Regions from separate parts of the Pedobacter sp. SAFR-022 genome, predicted to be linked through region 1. Evidence: riboswitches for the same ligand, from Rfam matches in the RefSeq annotation. Region 1 holds a riboswitch; the other holds the start of a gene.
What was found. Region 1 has a riboswitch for thiamine pyrophosphate ahead of thiC (phosphomethylpyrimidine synthase ThiC). Riboswitches for the same ligand answer to the same signal wherever they lie in the genome.
Positions count from the first base shown of each region.

Region 1 (18,016 bases):
CAGAAATCAACTAAGAACCAGTTAACGCTTTTGAATTCGGCTGAAGTGGTTGATATACGAAACCTAACCGTAAAGGCTCCTTGCGCCTCGTATACCAATGGCTTCAAAAGGATGTCCCATAACATTGAACGGGTGCCCCCGTTGGTGATTCCCGGGTATAAAGTGAGGGGTTAACTACAACGTCTCTGTAACTGAACCACAAGTAAGCATACTGTCGCCGAAGTACGGATTTTTGATCTCTTTGCTCGTACTTACCCAAGATGCCCCCTGATCATCCAGCGCCATCGGGCAATGTGCCACATAAAGTTTGCCTTGATCCAAACCTGTATCCTTTAATAACTTGATCAGGTCTTCATTAAGCCTTGCAAATGCAAGTCGTTGCGCCTTTATATCGCTTGTGCTACTGATCTCTGCAGCGGCACGGCCCATCAAAGCGCCGCCTTTAATTTCCCGGGCACCAGTTTCAATTGCCAGCGCAGCAGTCTTGGCGGTGTTCACATCCTCAACCACCAGGGCTTTTGTTAACACCTGATATTGCTGGTAAACTGCATCCAGATTAGGATCTTTTAAGGTGATCGTTGTCGAGGTAAGCGCAGCAGGGGCTGTATTTTTAGATTCCGCAACTACGGGTTTTTGAGCTGCATCTGCGTGCTGGTGATTTGCTATTGAAGGCTTGTTATTGCTGCATGCTGCAGCTAGTATGGTGATAAAGCATAATAGTGCAAAGTGATTTCGTTTTTTCATGATTCTAACTATTGTTGTATTTAAATTAACTTTTGTGAACTGCGGCCATTGGATCTTTTCCCTTTTTGAGCAGGTATTCGCTATATAGCAAATAGGCACCTGAAATGACCACTTTGTCGCCCGGCTGAAGTCCGGAGCTAACGACTATTCCTTCCGTACCTTCCAGCCCTGTCTCCACTATGCGCGGTTCGAAATGGCCCGGTTTTGTTTCTACCCATACATGTGCACCCTTTCCATTGCGGATCAAGGCATCGGGTGGAAGCGAAAGGCCTTTAGCTGTACTTTTTTGAGCCACAAACACCTTTGCCTGCAGGCCGGGTTGCCATTGGTTATCAGGATTTGGCAGTTCAGCACGGATCTGCAGCAACTGAGCCCCCTGCTGTAGCGATGGATTGATAAAAGATACTTTCAGCATCTGCGGCTCATCCTCCCAACCAGGAATGACCACGCGCAGTTGCTGCCCTGCTTTGATCTGGCTAATTTCTGAAGCATAGATATCCGCCTCAACCCAGAGCGACTGATAGCCTTCCAGTCGTAACAGCGGACTACCTTCGGCAACATACTGACCCTCGGTGACAGAAAGTTCTGCAACGGTTCCACTTTCAGGCGCGAAAAAGGTGATGTTCGGACTAGCTTTCCTACTGTGTTGCAGCGATCTGATCTGGCCTTCCGACTGTCCGTACAACCGGAGCTTCTGTCTGGCGGCATTAAGGATCTGTGTGAAGGTTTTATCATCCGGAAACTGCGCGGACTGTTCCAGTGCCAACAGAAACTCCTGTTGCAAAGTAGCCAACTGCTCAGAATAGATCTGGTAGAGTGGCTGTCCCTTTTTAATCTGTTCTCCGGTCTGGCGCACAAAAAGCTTGTCGAGCCGCCCGGCAACCCTGCTGGAAATAAAGGATGTTTGTTCCGGATTGGCAACCAGCCGGCCATTTAACTGCTTACCGCCGCCATCCCCGGCGTCGCCGATGGTGATGGTTCTTACGTTAGCCAATGTCATTTGCCGCTCGCTAAGCTGCAGTCCTCCGGCAGCATCCCCTTTTTCAAAACGTACCAGGTCCATCCCGCAAACCGGGCAGGTACCCATTTCATGCTGCATGACTTGCGGGTGCATCGGACAGGTGTAGGTTTCTTTACTGGCCACAACCTTGTTCTTGCTTTTTTCCTCCCTGCAGCCAACAGTCATCATTAGCGGCAGCAGTAAAATTATGATGAGATATATTCTTTTCATGGTCATTGATTTTTAGCGGTTCTAATAAAGCTCTCACTATCCACCAGGTATTGTGCATTCGCAGCCAGTTGCCAGTCGCCAATTTCATCAAGCACCTGCACTTCCTTGTTTTGCAGCACTCCGGTTTTCACTTTCGTCGGAATAAAGACCTTCCCTTCTTTTTTAAAGACCACCGTTTCATTGCCCAGCGACAATACCGCGGCTTGTGGAAGCCAATAGCTATCCTGCGCGAGGAAAGGGAACTTTCCGGTTACCAACTCTCCGGGTTTCAATCCACTTTTTTGCAGATATACCCTTGCCAACACAAAATTCTCCCCCGCATTCAGTACAGGTTGGATCATGCCAATGCGGCCGGAGATAGATGAGGATGCATCTGCAAGGCGTTGAATGAGTACTTTCTCCTTTTTATTAATCTTCGAGGCGACATCAGGCGTTAAGGAAAATTCAGCCAACAGATCACCGGTCTGGTAAATGCTAAACACCTGCTGCCCGGCATTCAGGTACTGCCCTTCACGCAGCAGTACCGGCGTATTTTGTGGTGCAGACTCCCCTGAGGCCGCTGGCATAGGCCTTGCTGCGGCACTATTATCCATGCCTGACATGCCGCTACCGCCAGTATTCCCTGCAGTTGCGACAGTTTCGCTAGCTGAAACATCCGGCAGGCTCAGGCCCTTTTCCAGGATAAAACCTGTGGCGTTACTATACACTGGGATGCGGTAAGAAACTTGTCCGGTACGTAATACCTTATTGATCTGCGCCATGTCCATGCCCAGCAGCTGTAGTCTGCGCTTTGCCGGCTCCAACATACCTGCGTCATCACCATGTTGTTGAATCAACAGGAGTTCCCGCTGTGCTGCAGCGAGGTCAGGAGCATAGAGCTCCATAATCAGCTGTCCCTTTTTAACCCTTTGATAATTGTATTTGATGTACAACTTTTCGATCCGGCCAGCAACACGGCTTGCAAGAACAACCTGGTTGCGGGTATCATAGCTGATCCGCCCCTGCACTTCCCGCACATAAAGCCTGGAACCCCTTTTCGCCTGGATCAAGGGGCTACGTGCAAGCACCTGCGCGTTTGCAGGCTTCAGCAGGCTCGTCAGGGAGGTATCTTCTGTGTTTGTAGCTACAGCTGCATCGTGCTGCCCGCTCTTGCGCTTACATGAAGTTACCGTTACAGCAAACAGGAAGAGCAGCAATAGCTTAACGATATAGTTCCTTTTCATAATCAACAATCATTTGATATAATTTCATTTTCTCATCCAGCACATTGAGCTGCATCATGGTTAAAGCCTCCCAGCTGTTGATCACCGCCACCACTTCCAGCTTATTTTCCTGATAGTTCACAAAATCGGCTTCCATAGTTTTCCGCAGGGAAGGGATAATCTTTTCTTCCATTGCAGCGATACGTTTTTGCATGGATTGGATTTCATACTGCATTCCGGTAAGCATCCCATGACTTTCCTGCAGCATACCTACACGTTCCTTTTCCATCGCCTGTATTTCATAGTTCATGGCTTTTACTTCCGACTTATACATCTTGGAGGACCATGGCGCCAGGGGAATGCTGACCATGCCCATCACACTATACTGTTTTGGCATCATGCTGCCCAGGGGCGACATGTGGTCCACCCGTAATTTAAAATCTGGTTTTGACTGGTTTTTCATCGCCTTTACCCCAAGCTGCATGGATCTGATGTTCTGCTCCATTTGCAGGATATCTTTACGCTGGCCTGCAAGCAGGACTGTGTCTAACCGGGCTTCTGGTGTAAAGGCTGGTAATGTTGAGCTGTCAATTGCCAAAGGCTGCGTTGCGGGCAAGTTCATGAGGCTGTTCAACCAGGCTTTTGCCTTGGCGATCTCCCCTTGCTGCATGCGGATCATGTTTTCATTCTCCTCGATCTTAGCCCTGGAGCGGTAAACACCAGAAAGTTGCGATTGATTATAAGGGTATCTGATCTCTTCGATCTTCTGCATCATCTGCATGATTTTCTCGTTTTCCCGCAGTACTTTAATGCGTTGACCAGCGATGATCCAAGTATAATAAAGGTTTTTAGCACGAGCTTTCAGCGTGTTGGAAGCGATAGCACGTCCTGCGAATTCAACATCCGCTTTCGAAGCTTCATATACTTTCTGCGCCCGTAGCTTTGAAGGATTTGGAATCTCCTGCTCCAATTGTAGCATCAGCGAACCTTTGTCGCCATCCATCACCTCCTGTCCGGGATAGGGCGTCATGAAGGTACCCGCGCCGACCATAGGTGCCATCCAGGCACTGCCCGCTTCAGCTCTATGTTTGTAGCTTTCTGCTCTTAAAGCATAGGTTTGCAGCATCGGATTGTTTTCATCAATCCGTTTCAGAATGGTATCCAGGGATACCGTATGTTGTTGCGCAATCAGCTGCATGGGCATCAATCCCAGCAGCAGCGCTAATATTCTAATGATTCGCATTACTCACCTCCAGTTTTCCATATTTTTTCAGTTCATATTCTTTGCTCATCAGGAAGATCAGCGGTGTGACCAGCAAGATGTGTGTTGATGACGTGAGTACACCACCAATCATCGGCAACACAATGGGCTGCATTACATCTGTTCCTACGCCAGTAGCCCACAAAACCGGTATTAAGCCAAACAGAGAGACACAAACGGTCATGAGTTTAGGTCTGAGCCGTTTGGCGGCACCTTTCACCACATACTCCCGCAAGTCCTCCCTGCTGATCGTTGCACTGGAGTTCCCATTTAGCTGCACCAGCTGGTTCATCGCGTCATTAAGGTAGATCACCATTACAATTCCGGTTTCCACAGCGATACCGAAGAGCGCAATGAAGCCCACCGCCACGCCAACGGATAAACTCACATCGAAAAAGTAGATGAGATAAGCACCACCGATGAGCGCAAAGGGCACCGTAATCAAACTCAGGAAGGCTTCTCGTAAGGAGCGAAACGCGAAATACAGTGAAAAGAAGATCACGGCAAGTACAATCGGCGCAATCCAGGTTAAGGTCTTCTGCCCCCGGATCATATTCTCATACTGACCGCTCCATTCCATGAAATAACCCTGTGGAAGTAAGCCGCGGCTAGCGTTAAGCTTCTCCATGGCTTCCTCTACAGTACTACCCAGATCACGGTCGCGCACATTGAACATCACCGCGCCACGTAACATGGCATTCTCGGAATTGATCATCGGTGGACCATCTTCAAAACGAACCTCAGCCACTGCAGAGAGTGGAACTTCACCCATGGCTGCCGAGCTTATGGGAATGCGTTTGATGCTTTCCAGGCTGCTCCTGAATTCCTGCCCCAAACGTACGCTAATCGAAAAGCGCTGTCTGCCTTCAATGGTATTCCCAACAGCTGCACCACCAAGCGCAGATTCCACGACCTGGTTAACATCATCTACCGTTAACCCATACCGGCCAAGCTCATTTCGTTTTACATCGATGGCGAGATACTTACCACCAGTAATTGGATCTACATAGAGATCAGTAACCCCGCTGGTACCTTCTAGCGCTTTTCTAACGCGTTCGGAAACTGCAGCAATGGTGTCCAGGTTCTGACCATAGATTTTTACTCCCACATCGGTTCGTATGCCTGTTGCCAACATATTGATGCGGTTGATGATCGGTTGTGTCCAGCCATTTACCACACCTGGAATCTGGAGCTTTTTATCGAGTTCATCAATGATATCCTTCTTCGTTAAGCCCTCGCGCCAGGCCGACTTAGGTTTAAGCATAATGATGGTTTCAATCATGCTGATTGGGGAGTTGTCGGTTGCGGTGCTTGCACGGCCTGCCTTACCCAAGACTTTATCGACCTCGGGCACCGATTTAATAATCTTATCCTGCACCTGCAAAATCCGCTTAGCCTCATTGTTAGACACATCAGGCAGGGTAACGGGCATAAATAAGATGCTCTGCTCATCCAGAGCTGGCATAAACTCTGTACCCAGATTTCTAAGCAGCGGAATCGTAATCAGCAAGGCAATAATATTGATGGCAATGGTTGTTTTCCGCCAGTTTAATACCCCGCGGATCAGCGGTTCGTAATAACGTTCTAAAAACCGGTTTACCGGATTGGCATGATCCGGCCGGAACTTACCTTTCATAAAAAAGGATATTAGCACGGGTGCCAGCGTAAGTACCAGTACCGCATCCACAATCATGATGAAGGTCTTGGTGAAAGCCAGGGGATGAAACATTTTTCCCTCCTGGCCAGTCAGCATAAATACAGGCAGGAAAGAAGTGATGATGATGATCGTTGCAAAAAAGACCCCACGCGAAACTTGTTTGCTCGATTTCTCGATAACCTTAAGTCTATCTTCTTCCGAGATCCAATCCTTATCGGCATCTATTTTTCTTTTGAACCAATTCCTCATAACTTGTTTATATTTTGATGTTCAGCCTGCCAGCTTTCGTATTTTTCTGAAAGATGTTTATAGGCATTTTCACTCATGACGATCCCATTGTCTACGATGACGCCAATGGCCAGTGCAATACCGGTTAAGGACATGATGTTGGAGGATATGTCGAATGCATTGAGCAGAATAAAGCTGGTGGCGATCGTGATGGGTATCTGTATGATGATGCTGATGGCGCTTCTCCAATGGAACAGGAAAACAATGACCACCAGCGACACAACAATCATTTCTTCGATCAGTGTTGTTGTGATGGAGTCTACAGACTCCTGGATCAGTTCACCGCGATCATATACGATATCAAACTTCACCCCTTGCGGCAGACCTTTGGAGACTTCCTTCATTTTGGTCTTTACCCGGTCAATTACTTCCGCAGCATTCTCGCCATAGCGCATGACAACAATGCCACCCACCCGTTCGCCCTCACCGTCCTGGTCAAAGATGCCGAGCCTGGTTTCACCGGTCATCTGTACTGTTGCGACATCGGAAACTCTAATGGCCGTTCCATTCTGATTCTTTACGGGGATGGCGGCGATCTCTTCCATGGATTTGAGGTAACCTGATGTTTTAATGATATAACCGATGTCGCTCATCTCGAATTTGCGTCCGCCAGATTCGTTATTATTGGAGCGGACCGCAGCAATGACTTCAGGAATACTTAATTTGTAGTAGAGAAGTTTATTGGGATCTACAGCAATCTGGTACTGCTTCTGGAAACCACCAAAAGAGGCGATCTCGCTCACGCCAGGTACGTTTTGCAGGGCGAACTTTACATACCAGTCCTGTATCGCCCGCTGTTCTCCAAGATCCGTATCTGGCGCATCCAGTGTGTACCAGAGCACATGACCTACACCGGTGCCATCGGGCCCGAGCTGTGGCGTTGCGCCATCCGGCAAGGTATTGCCTATGGTGCTTAAACGTTCCAGCACCCTTTCTCTGGCCCAGTACACGTCCACGTTATCTTCAAAGATCACGTAGATGAAACTCATGCCGAACATGGAGCTACCACGCACATATTTGATTTTCGGCAGCCCTTGTAAATTGGTTACCAAAGGATAGGTAACCTGATCTTCAATGAGCTGGGGAGACCTGCCCATCCACTCGGTGTAAACGATTACCTGATTTTCTGAGAGATCAGGAATTGCGTCAATCGGATTCTTCTTGACCGCGAATATACCCCAGACAAACAGGCCAGTAGCCAGCAGGAGCACGATCCAACGGTTATGAAGCGACCATTCTATTATTCTATGTACCATTTATGCTTATTTGTGATGCTTGCTCGCGCATGCATAACGATCAGCTGTAAAGCTTTAAAGCGCTTTAACAGGAGAAATGAAAAACTTAATAGCTTAGGCGGGCAAAGCAGGATGATCCTGATGCCCTACACGAAGGTGTAAGAAAGGATAATGGTATTATATACGATAGCTGCAATTTCGTATGAAGACGGGAATATCCTGCAGCGGAGGGGTTTCCTGATCAGGAAAATAGGTCTGTATCCCTTGGTGGGGTACTGATTTCAGAAATCTTTCCAGGAGTGTTTTAGGCAACAGCAGAGCTGCCTGTTCAAACTGGAACTCGCTTTTAACGATCTTTTGAACGTTGTCAATCTTAATGCTTTTAACATCCTGCTGGCAGCAAGCTTCCTTGTCTGAAGCGGTCTGGGTCATACCACAGAAGTCGCAGGCGCTGGATTCACCTGGGTGTTCCATGCCCATCTCGACCAGTTCACCCATGCAATAATGAAGATACACCGTTGGCCCCTGAGAAAGTCCCAGGTAAACAAAGGCGAGTATGATCAATAGTATCCTTTTCATGCGATGAGACAAATCTAAAGCTTAAGGTGGGTATTTGCTTATAGAATCTTGATAAATTTTTACAGTTTAACGTCAAAATGCATTGGTAATAAAATTGATTTCATAGCTTTATAAAAAACTTTAGGGGTGCCTTGTGCTGAGAAATACCCTTTGAACCTGATGCAGTTAGTACTGCCGAAGGGAAAAGTGAAATGACATATCCATGTTGTTTGCCATTCCTTATACAGGTGCTTCCCTGAGGTGTAAAAACAATCAACATGAAAACTGAAAAAACCCCAGGAGCAGAAGTCATTAGCCGAACCCCTTTCCCGGCATCCAGAAAAGTATTTGTTAAAGGTCAGCTGCACGACATTCATGTCGCCATGCGCGAAGTCAGCCTCAGCGACACCAAACTACACGGCAGATTCGGCGAAACGAGCCCTAATGCCGCAGTCACGATCTACGACACGAGCGGTCCTTACACCGATCCGAGTGTCGACATTGATGTGAAGAAAGGCCTTCCTAAACTGCGCGAGTCCTGGATCCTGGAGCGTGCCGACGTGGAACAGCTGGATCATATCTCTTCAAGCTATGGTCAACAGCGCGCTGCAGACGAGAGCCTGAACAGCTTACGCTTTGCGCACATCAGCAAACCATACCGGGCACAAGCGGGCAAAAACGTCAGCCAGATGCATTATGCGAGAAAAGGGATCATCACTCCGGAGATGGAGTACATCGCTATTCGCGAGAACCAGCGAATAGACCAGCTGAAGGAACAGCTTAATGGCGACTTCGAGCTGATGAGTCAACAGCATGCCGGACAAAGTTTCGGTGCGAATACCCCTAAAGGGTATATTACCCCCGAGTTTGTCCGCGCTGAAGTAGCGGCCGGCCGAGCCGTGATCCCTTGCAACATCAATCACCCGGAACTTGAACCCATGATCATTGGCAGGAACTTCCTGGTGAAGATCAACGCCAACATCGGGAACTCTGCTGTAACCTCGAGTATCGAAGAAGAAGTGGAAAAGGCAGTATGGGCCTGCCGCTGGGGCGCAGATACCATCATGGATCTATCCACTGGCAAGAATATCCATGAAACCAGGGAATGGATCATCCGCAACTCCCCTGTTCCGATTGGTACCGTACCTATCTACCAGGCTTTGGAAAAGGTAAACGGTAAAGCCGAAGACCTGACCTGGGAACTGTTTCGCGACACGCTGATTGAACAGGCAGAACAAGGGGTAGATTACTTTACCATTCATGCTGGGGTGCTTTTACGTTATGTGCCGCTTACCGCAAGGCGAATTACCGGTATCGTCTCCCGCGGCGGTTCCATCATGGCAAAGTGGTGCCTTGCACATCATAAGGAGAACTTCTTGTACACACATTTCGAGGAAATATGTGAGATCATGAAAGCGTATGATGTTGCTTTCTCCCTGGGTGATGGCCTACGGCCAGGTTGTATCGCCGATGCCAATGATGCGGCGCAGTTTGGCGAGCTGGAAACCCTTGGAGAGCTCACCAAAATCGCATGGAAACATGATGTACAAACGATCATTGAAGGGCCGGGCCATATTCCCATGCACATGATCAAAGAGAATATGGACAAACAACTCGCTCACTGTGGGGAAGCGCCGTTTTACACCCTTGGACCCTTGACGACCGACATTGCTCCGGGTTATGACCATATTACCTCGGCCATTGGTGCTGCTATGATCGGTTGGTTCGGTACCGCAATGCTTTGCTACGTAACGCCTAAAGAACATCTGGGCTTACCAAACAAGAAAGACGTTAAGGATGGTGTGATTACCTATAAAATCGCCGCCCATGCCGCAGATTTGGCAAAAGGGCACCCTGGTGCACAATACCGGGATAATGCGTTAAGTAAAGCCAGGTTCGAGTTCCGCTGGGAAGACCAGTTTAACTTGTCACTTGATCCGGATACCGCCAAAGAATTTCACGATGAAACCTTACCTGCAGAAGGCGCAAAAATCGCCCACTTCTGTTCCATGTGTGGACCGAACTTCTGTTCCATGAAGATCACCCAGGATGTACGGGACTATGCCAAAGAAAAAGGCGTGCAGGAAGACGAAGTATTGAGCAAGGGGATGGAGGAGAAATCCAAAGAGTTTTTAGAGAAAGGGAGCGCACTATATTTTTAGGATCGGTTTTATATCAGCGGAACAGAACTGTTCCGCTGATATTCTTTCTAGAAGGTACCGCCTACATTCAAGCTGATGAGCTTCAATGGGAGCGCGAAAGTGACATTTCCATCAAAAAGATATAATCAACTTTCTTGCTTTAGTTTCTCCTGCAAAATTGTTACTTCATTGATGTAGTAGCTGAAGTGATACTGTTTAACTTGCATCATAACCAAAGCAGCTTATATGACGCCTAGAACGAACGCAAAATTCATCCATAGACTCCTAATTATTATTACTCTTGTTTTTACAAGCTCAGTGGCCTTTAGCCAGCAATCAGGCACTCGGGTCGACAACATCTTCTACTATCCCGATTCAAGTTCCATCTCAGACAGCTACATCAGATCGAAGTGCAGGCTCGACATTTATTACCCCAAAAACGTTAAGAATTTTGCAACGATCGTGTGGTTTCACGGCGGTGGCATCACTGGCGGGCGCCGGGAGATTCCTGCAGCACTTCTGGATAAAGGTGTGGCTGTAATCGGGGTGGGTTATCGCTTGTCGCCTAAAGCAAAAGCACCAGCGTACATTGAGGATGCTGCCGCAGCAGTAGCCTGGGCATTTAAGCATATTGCTAACTACGGCGGCAACAATAAATTGATCTTTGTTTCCGGGCATTCTGCCGGAGGTTATCTTGGAACAATGATCACGCTTGATAAACAATACCTGGCTAAATACAAGCTAAATGCAGATGCCATTGCTGGGTTAATTCCATTTAGCGGTCAGGCCATCACACACTTTACTGTACGGCAGGAAATGGGCATTAAAGACACGCAACCAACAATTGACAAGTACGCGCCATTGTATCATGTCAGGGCGGATGCGCCACCCATGTTGCTCATCACTGGCGACCGTGAAATGGAACTGTTAGGCAGGTATGAGGAGAATGCATACTTAAACCGGATGATGAAACTTGCGGGGCATAAAACAACAAGATTGTACGAACTTCAGGGATTTGATCACGGTGGAATGGCAGTACCCGCATTTCCGCTGCTGCTGAAAGAAGTTGAAGTACTTAAAAAAGGGATCTTAAAATAGCCGGAACAGCATGGCTTGAATAGCTGAGACCTTCGCCTCAGCTATGTTTTCTTATTTAAATCGCGCTTTTAGCTTGTCCAGATCCAAAGCCTCTTCCTTTTGATCCAGCTGGATTAACCAACCTTTTGTCTTAAGCATCGGTATCTCCTGTTTTGCAACGGAAAGATCTTTGCCTTTGAGGTGCTGGTGAAACAATATCGCCGGTTTCGGCTCAAAGCTGGATGCGGAATGGAACAAAACCTCTAATCTGAACTTCGGCCAGATTTGGATGTCGCTCATGTTTGCGGAGTAAATACGTTTACTGGAATTGCCGGATACTGATCCTGCAAATTCAGCTTTGAATTGATCATTCTTTTCTGTTGTGAAAGCAACCAGCAGATCGTACGAAGTATTATTCACCACATGAAAATGCGCCACGGAATTGCTGTGCTGATCACTGACAAGCGCCAGAAAAACACCATCTTTGATAAATTCCGCAGCTGCAACTGCCGCAGCAGGGCGGTTTCCAACTACCGTATCATCCTCAGGGATACTGCCGTGCACAAGGGTGACCTTAGAAGCGAGTACCGGGATTTCGAAGTCGTTGGCATCGGTTACCCCGATGGTGTCTTTATCTATGATGCGGGTTACGTAACCCTCTATGTTTTCGTCTACAAAACGGACAAAATCGCCTAAGTTTATTTGCATAGCTCAAATTTACTTAATCTTCCTAATTTTGCAGCATGGCCATTAAAGAACAAGTAAACAACCCCCTGCATGGTAAAACGCTGGAGTTTATCCTGAAACAGCTTGTATGGCACTACGGTTGGGAAGAACTGTCGACCTACGTTAAAATTGACTGCTTCAAAAACAACCCGACCATGAGTTCCAGCCTGAAGTTTTTACGTAAGACAGACTGGGCGCGTAAGAAGGTGGAAAAACTTTACCTTAATACTTTTCATTAAACCAGTCTTTCTGCTGAGAAATCGTACTGCGCAGCTCCGATGTTTATCCTATGTTAACAGATGCTTGCCTCTCCTTTAGAGGTAACATTAAATTTACACCGCAGACATAGTCTATGCACATGCATTAATTAACTTCGAGCAACCAAAACCAAATACTGTATGATCATTCTCGTAACTGCAAGCCTTGCATGTAGCATACTAGGCTTGTTCCAGCTTCAGCATCCAGCAACATACACGATTGCTTTTCTACCTGCAGCCCGGTCTGCCAGGCTATAACAAATCCATTTTGTAATTCAGGGCATCGCGCTCCTGCTTGCTGCACAGGATAATATCCTGCTGCATCAGCTTGCCCATGGTTATATAATCTGCGCTTAACGCTGGACTAACATAGCCATTACACCTTTGCCACCAATCAAAATGTACACAATAAACTCTTAAACAATCATGCTTAAAACTGTACTTAATCTAAAAAAGGAAGTCGCGCTGTTTATGGCATTTCTGCTCCTCACCTTAGGGGCAAATGCCATCGGGAACACTGCAGGCTTCCAGAATCAGGACCGCGGAAAAATCAGCGGTAAAATCGTCGATGAGAAAGGAGCACCGCTTCCAGGTGCCAGTGTCCGTATTGCTGAGCTCAACCTCGTGGTGCAAAGTAATTCAGATGGTATCTACACCTTTGATGTTGCAGCAGGCTCTTACACGCTGACGGCCAGCTTTATTTCTTATACCACTGCAACCCAGACCAAGGTTGCGGTAAAATCAGGGCAAACGACGGCATTGAACATCACGCTCACGGCGGAAACCGGTACGCTTAACGAGGTGCTTGTAGTCGGCTATGGTACGCAGAAAAGGGAAAACCTCACCGGTGCTGTAACGCAGGTGACTTCGAAAGTTTTGGAAAACCGTTCGGTAGCCAATCTGGCACAAGGACTTCAGGGTGTAATCCCCAACCTGAATCTGAACATCGCCGATGGTCGCCCGACGCAATCACCAGCTTTCAACGTTCGCGGAACGACCTCCATCGGCCAGGGTGGAAATGCGCTGGTGTTGATTGACGGTATTGAGGGTGATCCAGGTCGTATCAACCCGAATGATATCGCCAGCGTGACCGTGTTAAAGGATGCGGCATCCGCTGCCATCTATGGTGCACGAGCAGCTTTCGGCGTGGTACTGATCACCACGAAAAACCCTGCAAAAGAGCGCACCTCCATTAGTTATAGCATTACACAGTCTATTAAAACACCAACAACGGTTCCAGACTATGTAAGCGACGGCTATACCTTTGCCAGCATGTTCAACGAAGGTTGGTCGGCCTGGAATGACTACTCTCAAACACCTCAGAACATCAATAAGACCGTGAAGTTCTCCCCTGCCTATCTGGAAGAACTAAAACGCCGCTCAGAGAACCCTGGTCTACCGAAAACGGAGGTGAATGAAGCAGGTGAATATGTGTACTATGGTAATACCGACTGGTACGATGAACTGTACAAGGACAACACAAGTGCTACCGATCAGAACATCACCCTTTCTGGAGGTAGCGGGAAGACAGATTTCTACATTTCCGGAAGATCCTTTAAACAAAATGGTCTTTTCCGTTATAATTCGGATGATTATGAAATGTTAAACCTTAGGGCTAAGGGATCCATTCAGCTTTATCCCTGGTTGAAGGTTTACAACAACGCTGATTACTCCGCTTCCAAATACCACACCCCATTGAACGTTGGTGAAGGTGGTGGTATCTGGCGAAACATCGCAGATGAAGGGCATACCGTAGCCCCAATGTTTAATCCCGATGGTACCCTCACCTTCTCCTCTGCTTACACGGTGGGAGACCTTTGGTATGGCAAGAATGGTATCGACATGGACAATAAGGTATTCCGTAACACAACTGGTTTCAGCACCAGCTTTTTTGATGATAAATTCAGGGTTAAAGGTGATTTCACCTTCCAGAACACCGATAACGATCAAAGCCGGAAACGCGTCCCAGTACCATATAGCCGCAAACCCGGGGTTATTGAATATGTTGGTCTGAACTATAATGACCTGCAGAACCTTAACCGCAGCACGCAGTATATGGTAACGAACATCTACGCGGAATATGAACCAAAGATCAGCGAAGATCACTACATCAAGGTGCTTGCAGGTTACAATTATGAGCAATCAACCTATAAAGGATTGGAAGCTTTACGTAACGGGCTGATCTTTGAAGATGCGAACGACATCAATCTGGCGCTCGGGCAGTCCATACAAACCTCGGGCGGCTATGAACAATGGGCCATTCTTGGTGGATTCTACCGTTTGAACTATGCTTTCAAAGACCGTTATCTGGTAGAGTTGAACGGTCGCTATGACGGTTCTTCGAAGTTCCCTGACAATCAACGTTATGCCTTTTTCCCTTCATTCTCTGCAGGATGGCGCGTGAGTAAGGAGCCTTTCTGGAAAATTAACCCGAATGTAATTACGGATTTGAAGATCCGTACATCTTATGGATCATTGGGTAATGGTAATATCGCTTCCTATGCCTTCCAGGAGAAATTCAGGATCGAGCAATCTGGTCGTGTGCTGAACGGTGTACGCCCACAACTAACCAGTCAGCCGGGTGTTATCCCTAATGGCCTGACCTGGGAGACATCAACCACGCAAAACATCGGTTTGGATATCGCATTCCTGAACAACCGTCTAAATTTCAGCGGAGATGCCTATACCCGTAAAACAACAGACATGTTTACTGTAGGTATGACCCTGCCGGCTGTATTTGGAACGGGTGTACCTAAAGGAAATTATGCAGACCTAAGGACAACAGGCTGGGAAGCGAACCTAAGCTGGAATGACCGGGTGGAAGTGGGTGGCTCACCGTTGAGCTACTCCGTAAGACTTACCCTGGCGGATTACAAATCAAAGATCCTGAAGTACAACAACCCGGATCAGCGCTTAACGGACTACTATGCAGGGCAAACCGTGGGTGAAATCTGGGGCTTCGTAACTGATGGTTACTTCCTTTCGGAGGCCGATGTAGCCAACTCACCTAGTCAGATTCTATACAAATCATCCAACACCAGCAAAAGCCTTCCGGGTGATATCAAGTTCCGGGATATCAATGGTGATGGGGTAATCAACAATGGTGACAATACGGTGAGCAATCCGGGCGACCGTAAGGTTATCGGTAACTCTACCCCGCGTTATACCTATGGTATTGCCCTTGGTGCAGACTGGAAGGGATTCTTCTTCAGCACCTTCTTCCAGGGTGTTGGTTCGATGGACTGGTATCCAGGTACGGAGAATGGAACTTTCTGGGGTCAGTACAACCGCCCTTATAATAAGATCCCGACATCACACATCGGCAACATCTGGAGCCCTGAAAACCCGAATGCTTACTTCCCTAGGTATAGAGGTTATATTGCACAGAATGGATCAGGCACACTGGCCCAGGCACAAACGAAATACCTGCAGGATGTATCTTACATCAGGCTGAAAAACCTTCAACTGGGCTATACCCTATCACAAAGCTTTGTCAAAAAAGCAGGGTTAAGCAATGTACGGGTATTCCTTTCCGGAGAAAACCTATGGTCATCATCACCACTATACAAGGTGACCAGAGACCTGGACGTGGAGAACATCGGAAAATCTGACGCCATCTTAACCGGCGACAGTAACAGTGGAAATGGAAATAACTACCCTATTCTTAAGACCTTCAGCTTAGGCTTATCGGCAACGTTTTAAGAATTTAAATCTAACAACAAGCATATAAAAAATATTAATATGAAGAAGTTCTTATTTTGTCTTATACCCGTAGTGATTGGCTTTGCCGGGTGTAAGAAACTAGATCAGACACCAGAAGATACTGCAACCAGAGAAGCAGTGTTCAGCAATGAAAAAGGTCTTGAGCTTTACACCAATTCCTTTTATAACATCCTGCCTAATGCTTCTGACGCCCATAAAGGTGACGCCATGGCTGATTACTCTGCCAGAAGTCAGGCGCCGGAGTTCCTTGTTGAAGGTGCTTATGGGCCCCGTCAAAGTAGCGGATGGACCTGGACCAACCTTAGGAACATCAACTACTTCCTGGAGAACAATAACGACCCTAAAGTAGCACCAGCAGTAAGGCAGCAATATACTGCGCTTGCCAGGTTCTTCAGGGCCTATTTCTACTACGACAAGGTTCGCCGCTTTGGTGATGTGCCATGGATCAACAAAACCTTCAGCGTTGATGATCCAACACTTTTCAACGGCCGCGACAAACGTACCCTGGTTATGGATTCGGTACTAGCGGACATCAATTACGCTTGTGAAAACATCAGCAGGACGAACGATAATAGCCGCTCGCTGATCACCAAATATGTCGCTTTAGGACTCAAATCCAGGATAGCATTATACGAAGGTACCTACCGCAAATACCACACCGAAGCAGGGCTTGCGGGTTCTGCAGATCAGTGGCTACAGGAAGCGGCAAATGCCGCGGAGCAGGTGATGTCAGATGGCGGATTTACGTTGAATACTGCTGGGGGCGCAGATCTTGCCTATCGGAACCTGTTTATCAGCACGGCTCCTGTTGCCACAGAAGTGATGCTTGCGGCAGTTACCGATGCTAACCTCGCTGTTTACAATGATGCGAACTGGTGGTGGACCAGCGCGACCTATGGTTCCAGGGTAAGTTTGGTGCGTACCTTCGTAAACACCTACCTGAATGTCGATGGTACACCATTCACCAGCAGGCCTGGATATCAAACCCTGGAATTCAAAGATGAGGTAAAGAACAGGGATAAGCGTCTGCAGCAAACCATCAGGATGGGCAGCTACAAACGGATCAACGGCGGAACACCTGAGCCTGCACCACCGGTTTTCTCCTACACTTATACAGGTTATCAGCCGATCAAATTCGTGCTGGACGATGTGCGCTATGATGGCGGTGGACAAAACATCAACTCCATTCCTTTAATGCGCTATGCGGAGATCCTGTTGAACTATGCCGAAGCGAAAGCAGAACTGGGCACCTTCAGCGATGCGGATTGGACGAGAACCATCGGTGCCTTACGTCAGCGTGCGGGTATCACTGGTGGCTTGAGCACCAAACCAACGGTTGCAGATCCTTACCTGCAGGCAAATTACTTCCCTGAAATCTCAGACCCAGCCTTGCTGGAAATCAGAAGAGAGCGGGGCATTGAACTTTCTTTTGAAGGCTTACGCTTTGACGATATTGTGAGATGGAAAAAGGGGGACCTGATGACCAAGGTTTGGAATGGCTTCTACGTGCCTGCATTGGATGTACCAATGGATCTTAACGAAGATGGTATCATGGATGTTGCTTTCTACCAGGTGATGCCTGCGAACCGGGTACCTGGGGTTAACTACATCAACGTTGCGCCAACGCTGAATGGCGGACCAAATCCACAGCGTTTGTCTAACAACACCTCCGGTGAATTAACCTGGTTAACGACAACACCACGTGTGTTCACAGATAAAAACTACCTTTATCCTATCCCGGAAACAGACCGATTGTTCAATCCGGCATTGGGTCAAAACCCGGGATGGTAAATCATTAGTCATAAACCTGAATTATAAATAATGAAAATTAAACACTTATTAACCGCAGCCTTGCTCATTTACATCAGCTGCGGTGCTTATGCCCAGACTTACATCTTCGGAAGCTTCAACGTACG
Region 1 is NZ_JBQCME010000001.1:335,883-353,898, forward strand. It holds gene ACTHQF_RS01565 (hypothetical protein) at 1-14, shown strand, start outside; gene ACTHQF_RS01570 (DUF3347 domain-containing protein) at 175-744, opposite strand; gene ACTHQF_RS01575 (efflux RND transporter periplasmic adaptor subunit) at 770-1,975, opposite strand; gene ACTHQF_RS01580 (efflux RND transporter periplasmic adaptor subunit) at 1,978-3,198, opposite strand; gene ACTHQF_RS01585 (TolC family protein) at 3,176-4,420, opposite strand; gene ACTHQF_RS01590 (efflux RND transporter permease subunit) at 4,407-6,344, opposite strand; gene ACTHQF_RS01595 (efflux RND transporter permease subunit) at 6,341-7,639, opposite strand; gene ACTHQF_RS01600 (HYC_CC_PP family protein) at 7,796-8,197, opposite strand; TPP riboswitch at 8,310-8,397, shown strand; gene thiC (phosphomethylpyrimidine synthase ThiC) at 8,455-10,338, shown strand; gene ACTHQF_RS01610 (alpha/beta hydrolase) at 10,564-11,415, shown strand; gene ACTHQF_RS01615 (hypothetical protein) at 11,467-12,102, opposite strand; gene ACTHQF_RS01620 (VF530 family DNA-binding protein) at 12,138-12,359, shown strand; gene ACTHQF_RS01625 (SusC/RagA family TonB-linked outer membrane protein) at 12,804-16,079, shown strand; gene ACTHQF_RS01630 (RagB/SusD family nutrient uptake outer membrane protein) at 16,119-17,891, shown strand; gene ACTHQF_RS01635 (endonuclease/exonuclease/phosphatase family protein) at 17,922-18,016, shown strand, end outside.

Region 2 (14,668 bases), on a different contig from region 1:
CTTACCTTGTTCAAGCGCTAAACTCAGGTAGTTTTTTGCTTTTTCAATGGCTGGGATCATGGAGTCGCCGAGTGCGAGTTGTGCGGCAATTGCAGCGGAAAGCGTACAACCCGTTCCATGCGTATTGCGTGTTTCGATGTAGGGCGCTTCAAATACAGATCTTATCCCTTTTGAAGTAACATATACGTCCTGAATCACCGGACCAGTAAGATGACCACCTTTCAAAAGCACTGCCTTGCATCCCATCCCAACAAGGAGTTCTGCAGCTTCAAGCATCTCTGCTAAGGAAGATATGGGTATGCCACAAAGCAAGGCCGCTTCATCCAGGTTAGGTGTAAGTAAATCTGCGGAAACAATCAATCCAGCTTTCAAGGCCGCGATCGTTTCATCTAAGATCAACTTGTGCCCGCTGGTCGAAACCATGACCGGATCGAAGATCATCGGTACACCGGTATAGTTCTTTAGGGTCTCGTTGATTATGTTTGCCAGTTCTGGCGTGTGTACCATACCGACCTTCACCGCCGCAGGTTTAATGTCGTCCATGACCGCTCGAATCTGGGCCGCTACAATTTCTGGTGGAATGCTGTGAATGCCATGCACACCCAAGGTGTTCTGAACCGTCACCGCTGTGATCGCGGAAGTACCATAACAGCCCAGCGCAGCAAAGCTCTTCAAGTCGGCTTGAATACCTGCTCCACCACCACTATCCGAACCTGCAATAGTCAGTACACTAGGATATCGGTATCTTAATTCCCTCTCTGGCGTCATGACATCAAACAATTATCCCAATCCTTCCATACCGCTTCATACCCCTGGGCCCGGATCATGGTCGCAATTTCCTGTGGACTGCGTTCATCGGAGATTTCAAACTGCTCCAATGATTGCGGGTCAACCACATAGCCGCCGGGATTCGTTTTCGAGCCTGCACTCACAGAAGTGATCCCAAGTTTAAGCACATTGTTCCGGAAGTGTTCTGATTCCCTGGTGGAGATAGAAAGCTCAAGTTCCTCATTAAAAAGGCGATATGCACAAATAAGCTGCACCAGTTCCGTATCACTCATCTCTACCTTAGGCTCCAGCCCGCCACTAAAAGGTCTCAACCTTGGAAAGGAAATGCTGTACTTACTCTGCCAGTATCTCTTTTCCAGGTAATTCAAGTGCAGAGCTGTAAAGAAAGAATCCGTGCGCCAGTCTTCCAGCCCAATCAAAACACCTAAACCGATCTTATGTATACCTGCGGAACCGATCCTGTCGGGTGTTTCCAGTCGATAGTTAAAGTTCGACTTTTTCCCTTTGGGGTGATGTTTTTTATAATCTTCCTTATGATACGTCTCCTGATAGACCAGCACCGTATTTAAACCGAATGGTTTTAAGGTCTCATAATCCTGCTGATCTAAGGGCTGCACTTCCATGGCGATATGTGCAAAATGCGGCCGGATGAGCTGCAGCACACTTTGAAAATAAGCAACATCAACTTTCAGATGGTGTTCACCGGTAACCAGCAGCACATGGTCATACCCCATCTCTTTGATACGTGCAACTTCCTGCATGATTTCAATAGCGTTGAGGGTTTTTCGCTTGACCTTATTGTCATAGCTGAAGCCGCAATAAGTGCAGATATTATTACACTCATTGGAAAGGTATAGTGGCACATACATCTGAATAACCTTGCCGAAGCGCTTCAAGGTTAACTCACGGCTTTGTTGTGCCATTTGTTCCAGAAAGGGCGCAGCTGCTGGTGAGATCAGCGCCATGAAATCCTCCAGTGTACGTTTCTTTGCCTGCAAAGCAGCCTGCACGTCCACAACAGTCTTGCTATAGATGCTGGCTTTTACCTCAGCCCAGCTATAGCGTTCAAATAGGTCGACAAAACTATTCATCCAGAAAAGAAGTTAAGGGGCTGCTGGCAACCGCATGTGTAACTAAAGGTGCAAGCCGCGCTTCATAGGCCATCCTTCCGGCTTCAACAGCCAGCTTGAAGGCTACGGCCATCTGCATGGGATTTGCGGAAACGGCAATAGCGGTATTTACCAATACCGCATCTGCACCGATTTCCATGGCTTTCGCAGCATCAGAAGGTGCACCAATGCCGGCATCAACCACCACAGGCACATTGCTTTGGTCGATAATGATCTCCAGGAAATCAATAGTTCGCAAACCCTTGTTGCTGCCGATGGGCGAGCCAAGGGGCATCACCGCAGCGCTGCCCACTTCTTCCAATCGCTTACACAACACCGGGTCCGCATGGATGTAAGGAAGTACGACAAACCCTAATTTCACCAGTTCTGCCGTGGCTTTCAGCGTTTCGACCGCGTCGGGCATCAGGTATTTCGGATCAGGATGTATCTCCAGCTTGATCCAGTTTGTTTCGAGTGCTTCACGAGCCAGCTCCGCGGCGAACACCGCTTCCCGCGCATTACGTACACCAGAGGTATTTGGTAACAAGTTTATATGCGGGGCATTCAGCCGCAGCATCAAATCATCCTGATCGGCATTGTTCAAGTTCAGGCGCTTGAGCGCAACGGTAACCAGCTCTGAACCGGAAGCAATTAGCGCTTCCTCCATAATGGCGGCATCATTAAACTTGCCGGTTCCGCTGAACAATCTTGAACTAAAGGTTTTATCTGCAATTTTTAACATCATTATCGATTTAAAGGATTCAAGTTTTGGTTTAATGCCTGCCTAAGCGAGGAAACTACAACTTCTGGCGTATCGGAGCATGTTATCGCCGCCGATATGGCCACGCCGTACAAGCCAATTTCCAGGAGTGCGGGAATGTCCCCGGCAATCAAGCCACCAATAGCGATTACGGGAATATCAATTGCTGACTCTTGCAACTGCTTCATTATCGTTGTGTATCCAGGCATTCCCAATATGGGGCTGAGGTTCTTCTTGGTTGAGGTAAAGCGGAATGGGCCGAGTCCAACATAGTCTGCGCCATCACTTACCCGCTGTACCACATGCTCAAAGGTGTTTGCCGTACCGCCGATAATCATTTCCGGACCAACAATACCCCGGGCAGCAACGATCGGCATGTCCGACAAACCAAGATGTAAACCATAGGCAGCTACCGCCAGTGCAACATCCGGATGATCGTTAACAATCAGCTTAGCACCATTTGCATCACAAAGCGCTTTGGCTGCAAAAGCCTGCTCCAGCATAAATGCAGTCTCGCGATCTTTAATTCGCAGCTGTATCCACTTGCAGCCTGCAGCAAGTGCCTTTTTGATGGCTGGCAGGTGATCTCCCACACCATCAGGTTGAGATATGTAATGTAGTCTATCAATCATGTCCTAAGTTTAGTACCGGGTTTTCTAATTGTTTATGAATACAGTCTTGGATGCGTAAAAAATGCTCCACAGGGGAACCGGGTTTATTCCATATGGCGCCTAAGACGGCAACGCCATCAAAGTTCATCTTCATTACCAGGGGAATTTTGTCGTAATCCACTCCGCCCAATGCAATGATTGCGGGAGTGGCTTCCGATTTTGATAGCCGGAACTCAGGAGAAAGTGTCCCATGGTATCCGAGTTTAGATATGCTGTTAAATACGGGACTAAAAAAGACGTAATCAAAGACGGACAGCGTACACGCATGTTCTAGCTTGTGAATGGAGGTACTCAAACCCATGCCACGTCGCTTCTGCGCTTCCAGTAGCTCTCCTTGTATCAGGCGTAAAGCTTCGGGATAATGTCTTCTATGCATTGAAAAACCATCGGCAAGCTCGTGCTGCTGATGTAGCACCACTTCAGACCTATAGCCCGGATCAATAGCACTGATCAGCTCAATCAATTTCGCGACGCTTGCATTGGGCTTACGCAAGTGAAAACGTTTCATACCCGCAGCAAAAAGTTCATTGATCACCCTCGCCTCGCCCTGCAGGAATTCAGGACTCGATATCACGATCAGCTCCATATCAGCCGCCTTGGGTTGCCTTGATAATCATGACCTTGTCACCCTGGACCAGCTTGCGCCCGGACCATTCGGATCTGGTAATCAGCTGTTGATTAATGGCTACAGCAATACCCTTGACAGGTAAATGTGGCAACAGGTCCAACAAAGTTGCGATACTGCAGTTTTCCTGGATCTCTAAAGTTTCTTGATTTACGGTTACTTCCATCTTGTATAGCATTATACTTTAGGAATGGTCCCGCAGGAGGAAAGAAAGGCTACACGCATACGTGTTTCCATCACTTTTCCCTTCGGCAGTACGAACTGCATCAGGTTCAAAGGGTATTATCTCAGTCCTATCGGACACCCCTAAAGTTTTATAAATGTATAAATAAAAAATTCTTAAAATGGATCGTAATAAAAAATTGACGATTACCGTCTTCTACGAACAAGCACCTTAGCAATGCGCATATGCCGGTCTGCCTTCGCTTTCAACTGCTGATGGTGTAAGAGCCATCCACCTACCCCGCCAATCAGACTACCAACAGCAATATCTGTGAACCTCGCCGAAATCAACAGATCCGAATCAACAGTAAACAGGCTTCCGATGTCGGCCAGAAAGATCGTAAGCGGCGTAATGAATATACAGGCTAAGGCATAATGGCGCACGATCAGCATCTCAATAATGAATTGCAGGATCAGGATACTTACACATACGGATAACGGCTGCATATCGAACCTCAATAACACCCAGGTAAGCCCAAGCCCTACAACCGTACCCAGCATGCGGTGAAAACTTCTTTGCCATACATGAGTCAGACTCACGCCCTGCATGATGGCCAACGACGAGATCGGCACCCAATATGGGTTATGGAAATCGAGCAGGTGTGGCACAAACAAGGAAAGTCCTGTAAATGCACCAATGGTGACTGACTCAGCTATTATAATGGTGTTTTTCTTTCCTGGAATAACCGACTGAAGCTTATCCTTGTATTTAGCGGTCATATACAGGCTGTACAGTAACGCTAGTGCACAGGCAAAAAGAACACCCAGGGCCAACAAGCCTGCTTTAACCGGAATGGCCTCCAGGTCAAAGGGCTGGCAACTAGCCATGGCGGCAATCATGATGAAGAAGAAATTTCCCGGAGGGCCAAGCTTGAAGATGTTTGTAACCCAGTTTACAAAAAAGGCAAACACCGCCATCATGATCGATGACAATATCGGATTGAAGCTGAACACCAAACCAAGTGAATAGCTCAGGATGAAGCCCAGAGAACTGAACAACATGGTACTTCGGCGATGCCGGAAATTTGTCGGCGGTAAATACAGAATGACCAATCCACCAAGACAAGACACGATGCCATATTCAAGATGACCTAACAGATAACCTGCAAGCAAGGGAAGACCGACACACAATGACGCTAACACCGGAACATGCCACAAACGCTCTGTCTTTTTCAACTGGAAAAGCAGCTTAAGTTCTCGCTTGATGATGTTATTTAGGGTATCGGCCATGCCGCAAAAATACAATTGTTCTCCTAAAAACAGCTATGCTGACCCAATGGCGCCGATTGCGGGCCGCGGAATTGTAAAAATCTGTTACAATTGGTAGATTCGTCTGCTAACCAGATTTAACTATGCAGTTCAAGATCAAGTTCCTATCCACCCTTATTCTTGTTTTTTTCCTACATCTGATGATCATCAAACAGCAGATCCTTGCCCAAACGCCCCGCTCAACTGCGGCAAAACCGCAGCTAGTATTATGGGATGATAAAGCAGCGGCAGACTGGATGACGCAGGCTTATCCTATTGGCAATGGCAGAATTGGGGGCATGATCTTCGGCGGTGTTCAACAGGAACGTATCCAATTCAATGAGAATACGCTGTGGACAGGTGACGAGTCTGATCGTGGGATGTATCAGGCTTTCGGTGATATGCTCATCGATTTCGGACAGGGCAAGCCCAATGGCCAGTCCGCTGACCGGGTGGATCATTACAGGCGTAGCCTGGATCTTGAAAATGCGGTACATGAAATTAGCTATACCCAGAACCAGGTTAAGTTCAACCGGACGTATTTCACGAGTTTTCCAGATAAAGTGATGGTCCTGAAGTTTGCTGCAGATCAAAAAGGTGCCTACTCCGCTGTCATTCGACTTAAAGATGAACATGGAAGTAAAGCCTCCATAGCGGGCCAGACCATAAGTTTTGCGGGGCGTCTGAATAATGGAATGAAGTACCAGGCAAGTGCCTTGATACAGTTGGAAGGCGGTAGTGGCAGTATTGTACCGGATCAGCAGGGCGGATCCGCTTTTAAAATCAGTAATGCAGATGGTTTTAGTATCATCTTTACGGCATCTACAGACTTCATCAATAAGCGAGATCAAAATTGGAAAGGCGAAGATCCTGCGGTCCAGAACAGCAGGGTTCTGAATGCAGCTGCAAAAAAGAAATTTCAAGCCCTGATGGAGAGTCATTTGAAAGATTATAAACAGCTCTTCGCTCGGGTGAAATTAGACTTGGGCAGTAATCCCGGTCTAAACCAAAAAACCACTGCTGCCCGTGTACTCAACTATAAGAACACCAAAGACCCGCAGCTGGAGAGCTTACTGTTTCAATATGGCAGATACCTGCTGATTGCATCGTCCAGAGCGGGTGGACTTCCGGCAAACCTTCAAGGGCTATGGAACAACAGCAATACCCCACCTTGGGGAAGCGATTACCACTCCAACATCAACATCCAAATGAATTACTGGCTTGCGGAGCCAACAAACCTTGCCGAGTGTCATGTTCCCTATCTGGACTATATCAACAGCATTCGTGAAGTCAAAAAGATGCACACCAAAAAACAGTATCCAGGTGTACGCGGCTGGACCGTACGCACCGAAGGTAATCCCTTTGGTGGAGAAAGCTTCCTTTGGAACACGCCTGGGAGCGCCTGGTTTGCTCAGGCACTATGGGAACATTATGCCTTTAACAAGGATGAAAAGTACCTGCGTGAGTTTGCTTACCCCATTATGAAAGAGGTTGTTGAGTTTTGGGATGATCATTTGAAAAGAAGACCTGACGGCACCCTGGTTGCTCCGCTTGGCTGGTCGCCGGAACATGGCCCAACAGAAGACGGCATCTCTCACGACCATCAAATTATTTGGGACCTGTTTACCAACTACCTGGAAACCGCAGCTATTTTAGAAATTGATCAGGAATATGCCAAACGTGTAAGCGATCTGCGTGAACGTCTGCTTCCACCTAAGATTGGCAGATGGGGACAGCTACAGGAATGGGAAACCGACCGTGATGACCCAACAGATAAACACAGACATGTGTCACACCTCTTTGCTCTACACCCGGGCAGGCAAATCAACACCACGGAAACACCTGAACTTGCACAGGCTGCAAAGGTTAGCTTACTGGCACGTGGCGATGCTTCAACAGGCTGGTCTATGGCATGGAAAATGAACTTCTGGGCGAGACTTCAGGATGGGGATCATGCAAACAAGATCATGCAAAATTTCATTACCCCAGCTGGGGAAAAAGGCTTCAATTATAATGATGGTGGAGGAATCTATTCGAACCTATTCTGCGCACACCCACCTTTTCAGATCGACGGAAACTTCGGGTATACCGCTGGCATTGCCGAGATGCTTGTACAAAGTCAAACTCCAACCATTCAAATTCTACCTGCACTTCCTGTAGCTTGGCCTAAGGGCAATGTAAGTGGCTTAAAAGCCCGGGGCAACTTTGAGATCACCAATCTCAGCTGGAAAAACGGCAAGCTTACATCACTTAGCATCAAGTCACTTTCGGGAGGTTTGTGCCGTATAAGTTCAACAACAGCCTTAAAAAGCAGGATGGAAAACCTGGGTGCAAGAAGTACAGGTAAGCAGATCGAGTACAGCTTCGAAACTAAACCTGGCAAAGAATACCACTTTGTAGCGCTTGAGTAAGCCCTTCAGGACCTCCGCTCCTTGATAGCCTTAAAGAAAGCCTCCTTGAAGGCGTCGCCGATGGGAATCAGCTGGTTGTTTATGAATAAGCTATTGCCGTCGACCGTGCTGATTTTTCCAAATGGAATAATATAGGATTTATGTACCCGGATAAACTCGGTGGGTGGAAGCTGGGCTTCAAAATCCCGTAATGACTGGTAAGTGATCAAACGTTGTGTGCTCGTATAAACGGAGATGTAGTTCTTCAAACCCTCTATATATATGATATCTTTCAGATCAACTTTAATGAATTTGTTTTTGCTGTCCCCTTTTAGAAAAATATAATCGGTTGCGAAAGCAGTTCCGTTAGCATGCTCCGGTTCATTTTTTAGTTTCGGTGTATCGCCCTCAAAAAGTTGTTTGGCTTTCATGATACTTCTGTAGAAACGATCATACGGAATGGGTTTCATAAGATAGTCTACTACATCATGTTCAAAGCCTTCTAATGCATATTGCTCATATGCCGTCGTTAGGATGACCTTACAGCTACGGCCACATATCTTTAAAAATTGAATTCCATTTAGCTCAGGCATTTGAATGTCCAGGAACACCAAATCCACTTCACCCGATTGCACCAGCTGAATGGCATCGAAAGGATTAGTTGTGGTACTTACAAGCTCCAGGCCGGGCGTTTTCCGGATATATCCCGCAAGGATCTCTGAGGCGTAAGCTTCGTCATCGACGGCAAGGCAGCGTATCATAGGCTAAATTTAAACAACAACATTAACTTAATGCTATGATCAAAGACGACGCATAATAGTTTTCATGTTTTTCAACGTTAAGTTCATGTTGATCAGGATAGATCAAATCCAGGCGTCTTTGAATATTAACCAGGCCGATACCACTCGAATGATCTTTCTGCCCAGGGTTGATCAAATTGGAAACCCTGAATTCAAGATGTTTCCCAATAATCTTCAGAGTGATCTCAACAGGATATTCAGGATTATTTACCACGCCGTGTTTAAATGCGTTTTCCACAAATGGAATAAGCAATAAAGAAGCGATCTTTTGCTCAGCAATGCCTTGTAAGCTGAACCGGACGTAAAAGGCTGGCTCAAAGCGCATCCTGAACAGGGCAATATAGCTCTCCAGGTACTCAATTTCTTTGTGTAGCAGAACCATCCCATCAGGACTGTCCTGCAAGGTATAACGCATCAAATCAGAAAGCTTCAACACAGCATCTGCCAGCTTTTCGGAAACGGGAATCGCCAGTGAATAGACGTAGTTGAGCGTATTATAAAGAAAATGGGGGTTGATCTGGGACTTCAAGAATGCGAGTTCCGCTTTTTTCGCCTCCGCCTGCAGCAAGCGCTGATGCTTCTCCGTTTGGAACGCATTCACGACGCCCCAGGCTGCTCCCGCAACCACAATGTAGAAGCTTCCATAATAAACATTGTCCAAAATGTAATGCTGCAAACTGGTGTCGTCCGAGTAATTGTGAATACCGAAGACCGCACGGTAGATCACCTCTTCTAGCAGATAACGACAAGTTACAAATACAAAAAAGGCAACCAGCAAACCGCCGATCAATTGTGGCACTTTTCCCCGCCGCATATACCGGGGATACACCCATAGGTAACAGATATAGAACTGAATCACCTGCACGAGGGATATCGACATGCCGAAAGCGATATCATAAAAGCTGAAATCTTCTTTGAGCAGGTAACTTCCATAACCATAAAGCAGCAGGACTGTCCAGCAAATAATGTGTATGGTTACGATGCTCAATTTCTTCATGATCTAAAACTATTGAAAGATCTCAAGGATTCCGCTTTTCTTATCCGAACATACCCTTTTTATATACCAATGCCGCTGTTTTGCAGCTTAAGTGCTGAAATCTGGAATATAGCGATTGGGATAATGTTCCAGCCATTTCGGATCATAATATTTTTCAGCCAGCAGACGAAGTTCATTTTTGAGACACAATCAAAATATAAATGAACAATATGAAAACAAACATCTGCATCTTATTAACCTTTATCGCCTTGCTTTTTAGTACAGGCGTAGTTGCACAAACGACGGAAATCCTTGTGCTGGGCTCGGACCATGAAAATAAACCGGGTGCGGAAGACTACGACATGGTCGTACGAAAACTGACCAACTTCAAGCCGGATATGGTTTTTGGTGAGTACCTCTCCCCTGCAGACTACGAAGCACTTGAGCCGGGAACCTGGGCATTCCAAGGCATGAAGAAATCGAAAGAGTTCATTGCAAAGACCTACCGACAAACACCAAAAAACCTGAACAAGAAAATCCAGGAAGCCCAAAGCGCATTGCAAAAGTTTCCTTACCTGCACAAAGTCAGGATGGATCTTACAGCCTGGTACATCATGCAAAGTGACCGTGGTAATGCCGATTACCAAATCTACCTGATAGAACATGAAATGAAAAAGCACTTTGGTAAATCAGAGATGGCCTACTATACTCAACATTTCGGCAATTTGGACAGTCTGAAGAAGCTGCGCCTTTACCGCCCATTGAGTGAGTACACCAATATCTACTTCCCCTTGCTGTATGGCTTGAAACAGAATCAGATTTATCCGATGGATTGTCAGAAGTACGACCGCCCCTGGTCTGAGGCATGGGCAAAAGCTGATTCCGCGTTCAAAGTGCTTAGAACGAAGGCTAAAGCTGACACCAGTTCAGCAGAGGCGAAAACCTACGCAGCAATTATCAAGTATTCGAACCTGACACCGGAAGACGAAAAGCACATGACAAAATCTCCTTATTACAATATGGCGCATCCCAGATATGCGGAGTTAAATGATGCGTGGAACTTTTATGGCGGTAGCCGCTTTTACGGTTGGGCAGGCTTCCCGGATCAGCATATTAAAGACATGTTTGCTCAATGGACGCTTAGAAATGAAGGGATGTGTGCGAACGTACTTCGTCAGGCCAAAGCCAATCATGCAAAAAGGGTGATCGTTGGCGTCGGTGCAGGGCACAGGAAGCTTATGGAAGATATCCTGGCAAAAGATCCAAACGTAAAGATTGTGAGTTTTCTCGATCTGGCTCCGGCTGCCAATTGAAAAAACAATGATTAGCTCCTATCTTTGCATCAGAGATATTCAGGATATTGAAATTTAGTTGACAAGTACAAAATGCATAATAGCAGCTTATGAAATTCTATTCACGTAAGGGCTTTTCGATGATGGCCATTAGTAGCTTCTTATTGTTTTTAAGCTTGTTCTGCTTAGTTAATGAGTGTTATATACCCTTTGTGGTAATACTTGCCACCTTGTTTTACTTACTATGGACAATCTTTGATACCCATTACGTGATTTCGGACAATAAGCTGCACTACAAATCCGCGCTGCTTAAGGGTTCGATCGAAATAAGCAGCATTGTTGAAATCAGAAAAAACAAAACCATGTTTGCAGGTTTAAGACCAGCTACTGCAAGCAAGGGAATAATCATAAGATACAATAAATGGGACGACATCTACATGTCGCCCGCTAATGCTGATGCTTTCGTTCAAGCCCTAATGGCTGCCAATCCGGCAATTAAGGTGCGGTAAAACCAGTTTTTTTGCTTAGTACAACGGTTCTATTCCAATTGAATTGGCCGATTCTTCGGATATTTTACCTGGTAAACCACTTCGAGCTCCTTCTTCTCATTAGGTTGCAGCTGTAGCTTCCAGGTTAACATACCTGAGTTTGCATCCAAATCGGCATTGGAAAGTTCCAGCTTCTCGACGGATACCTCACTGCTGGTGGAAACCGGTATTTGATCTTCCACATGCAGCGTTACAGGCACAGCTTTCCTGCTTGAAATCTGATAAGCAAAGGACCTGGTTGCCCGCATATTAGAGCCGATCGCCGATTTACTGTTCTGATCTTTCTGCTGAATACGTTTTACAATTAGATTTTTGTCTACACCCAAGGAAACGGTCAGTGTGTCACTAGCTTGCTGTACATCAATCAAAGTTTTACCTAGAAAAGCACCCTCGAAGAAAATGTTGGCTTCACCGCTCATTAAATTGAGGTCCGTTATTCCTGTCAATGAGGCATTCAGGTAAGCATCTTCACTCAGCTTTGGAACTGCATAATAGTTGTAATCCGTTGCTAAATGATGTTCCGCAAGTTCCACGGTCAATTGCTTTCCATCGCTGAGCATGGTATAAGGCTGCGCAACTTCAAACTGAACCGTTGTTTGGTTCTGCTGAACCGCTACTTGTAGCGGAATGGAGCCCGAAACGTTGGATTTCCCCCGGATGGCTAGGCCCGGCGCTTTCCCCTGCAGGGAGGCAAGTACCGGTGAAGTACCCTTGGCGCCGTAACCAACAACTACGACCTCGTTTAATGAAGCGGTAATTGGCTCAAGCTGCACACTTGCTACGGCTGCTGTGACCGGCCGTTCGATGGTCTCGTAACCTACAAAGGCATACTCCAGAGAAGCATTTCCCGGAGGAATCTGTATGGCGTAATCGCCATTTGCATCAGAGGTGGTGCCAATTGACGTTCCTTTCATCCGTATACTTACTCCGGACAACGCTGAGCCATCCTGCATATCCGTTATCCTGCCACTTACCCGGTTTATATTAGATGCTGGGGCATAGGATGATGTGTTATATCCAATTTGATACGGCTTCAATGTAGGTTTGTTTCCTCCCCGCGAAGGGTCGCCGGAGGAAAGCACCAATTTTACATTCTTCCATGCTTCCCCACTCTGTTGACTGATATTCGCGCGATAAATTAAATCCACCGGCTCGTTTACAGCCCTTGCGCGGATGTCGTAAGAAGGGTACCAGCGTGCGTTTTTAATAAGATAAGTGATTCTGAACGTTCCGGCAGTTGGTGCCTTTGCATTCACTTTTACGACAATATCGCTGGTGTTGTTCCTGTTCTTGTCCCTAAGTTCATTACTTTGCTTCTGCAATTTTGAAATATCTTAGTTAAGCCGCTTAATCGCTTTCTCATTTTCCAGTTGCTTTAACTTGTTTTCTGTCAATCTTGCTCGTTGAAATTCAAGCAGCTGCTTCAACTTATTCAGGTCAAGTCCTGCTCCCCCGGTTCCTACACTCTGGTTAGCAGCCAGCAAATCCTCTTCTTTCTTCAGGTTGAGAATGTTGTTTTGTTTGATATCTACCTGGTCATTCAGGCCATTCAGCCTTTGTTCAAGGATTTTCATTTCCTCATTGGCTTTCTGTTCATTCAGGTAGTTATTTTGGCGAACAACAGAAAGAATGCTGAAGTTCCCTGCGCCTTTCACCTGGATACTCTGTTCTTCGATCTCTGGTGAAAGATCATGAAAGACAATACTAGATGTTCCTGCCGGGATCGTGGCCGTTGAGGTACGTTCAATTTGTGCACCATCCAGAAAAACAATGACTCTTTCTATCTTAGAATCCGGGGTCAGTGACCTATCCTGTGCATAGTTCAAAGAAAAAGCAGTGGAGAGAAAAAGCGTGAGCGCTATTCGTAAATTCATTCGCTTGACGTTAATGTTTGACTAGCAAAGTAGGAAAAATCGTCGATATCACCTAACGTTGTACCTCTTGTAAGGCATGGTGATCGGGACTTTTCAAGGTTCTTATGCTTCCCTTTGCTGGCCAGGTTTATTTAGATATCTTGCTAGAATAAACATCAGTACACAAGAACCTAAGGCAAGTACGAAATAACCGTAACTTAGGTTCAGCTGATCTTTGGCCGGAAATACATCAATGATTTTGTAACTCAGGAAGGAAACCAGGATATATACAATACCTCCTGTGAGCCCGCCAGAGATTCCCGCATTTTTAGGAAACCTGGTGAGGCAGTAAGCGAAGTAGTTGTTGTAGGTATAACCTGCGCCAACATGGATCAGAAATGCGAAAAACAACAGCGTATAGAGGTTCTCCAAGTAGCCGAGGCTCAAAATCATCAATATCGTAAATGTTAACTGCAAGCCAACATTGACCAGCATCTTCTTCAGCATCGGACTTTTTATGGTCGCTTTTCCGATGAAACCACCAACCATCCATGCGAAGCCAAGAATGAGCGAACAATAGCCTGTCACAATAGGACTCATCTCAAAGGCATGCTCAATGATAAAGGGTCCGGACATGTTGTAAACCATCACCATAGAATACGCCAGGCCCAGCATAACAATGCCTAAGGTAAAACTCGCTGTCTTAATCATTTCGCCATAGATCTGAATAATTTTGCGGATCCGGAATTCCGTTTGCTGACGAATCGTTTCACCGCTAAAGATCAGCTCAAGCACCAGAATTATCGTTGCAAAGGCAGCAAGAAAATAGAAATTTGATTCCCAACCGAAGAAGTTCTGCAGATAGCCTCCTAAAAATGGTGCGATAATCGGTCCCGTAGACCAGACGATCGTAAATATGCTGAGATAAGCCTTCAGCTGATCACCGGAATACACGTCTACAAAAAACGCCCGTTTGGCCACTACGATACTTGCAACGGTTATCCCCTGTACAATTCGCATGAGGTAAATGAGATAAATGTTTCCGGTATTGGAAATGACGAAACAGGAAATGATAAAGAGAATTAATGCACCAAGGCTGATGTTATACCTCCCGAAGCTATCGACAATACTGCCGACAAAAAGCTGCCCGACCCCGTAGCTGATCAGGAAAAAGCTTAAGGTAAGCTGAACCTGTAAGCTGCTCACACTTAATGCAGCCTCCATAGAGGGCATTGAGGGAATGTATATATCGGTTGCAAAGCCCGAAAGTGGCAATAGTGCAAATGCCAGTATGGTGGCGATCCCCTGATTTCCTACTTTTTTATCGGAAAGTATCTTCATCGTTATCTTAATTGCTGGCAGACTAAAATGAAGTCCACAAAAAA
Region 2 is NZ_JBQCME010000003.1:235,790-250,457, forward strand. It holds gene thiD (bifunctional hydroxymethylpyrimidine kinase/phosphomethylpyrimidine kinase) at 1-768, opposite strand, end outside; gene thiH (2-iminoacetate synthase ThiH) at 765-1,880, opposite strand; gene ACTHQF_RS09440 (thiazole synthase) at 1,873-2,640, opposite strand; gene ACTHQF_RS09445 (thiamine phosphate synthase) at 2,643-3,290, opposite strand; gene ACTHQF_RS09450 (thiamine phosphate synthase) at 3,283-3,903, opposite strand; gene thiS (sulfur carrier protein ThiS) at 3,917-4,120, opposite strand; TPP riboswitch at 4,181-4,272, opposite strand; gene ACTHQF_RS09460 (FUSC family protein) at 4,324-5,406, opposite strand; gene ACTHQF_RS09465 (glycosyl hydrolase family 95 catalytic domain-containing protein) at 5,529-7,835, shown strand; gene ACTHQF_RS09470 (LytR/AlgR family response regulator transcription factor) at 7,841-8,575, opposite strand; gene ACTHQF_RS09475 (sensor histidine kinase) at 8,598-9,611, opposite strand; gene ACTHQF_RS09480 (DUF5694 domain-containing protein) at 9,821-10,903, shown strand; gene ACTHQF_RS09485 (PH domain-containing protein) at 10,993-11,391, shown strand; gene ACTHQF_RS09490 (DUF4139 domain-containing protein) at 11,421-12,752, opposite strand; gene ACTHQF_RS09495 (DUF4140 domain-containing protein) at 12,765-13,304, opposite strand; gene ACTHQF_RS09500 (MFS transporter) at 13,407-14,624, opposite strand.
Region 2: linked by a shared signal. The riboswitch ahead of thiS (sulfur carrier protein ThiS) and the one ahead of thiC (phosphomethylpyrimidine synthase ThiC) in region 1 are both predicted to bind thiamine pyrophosphate.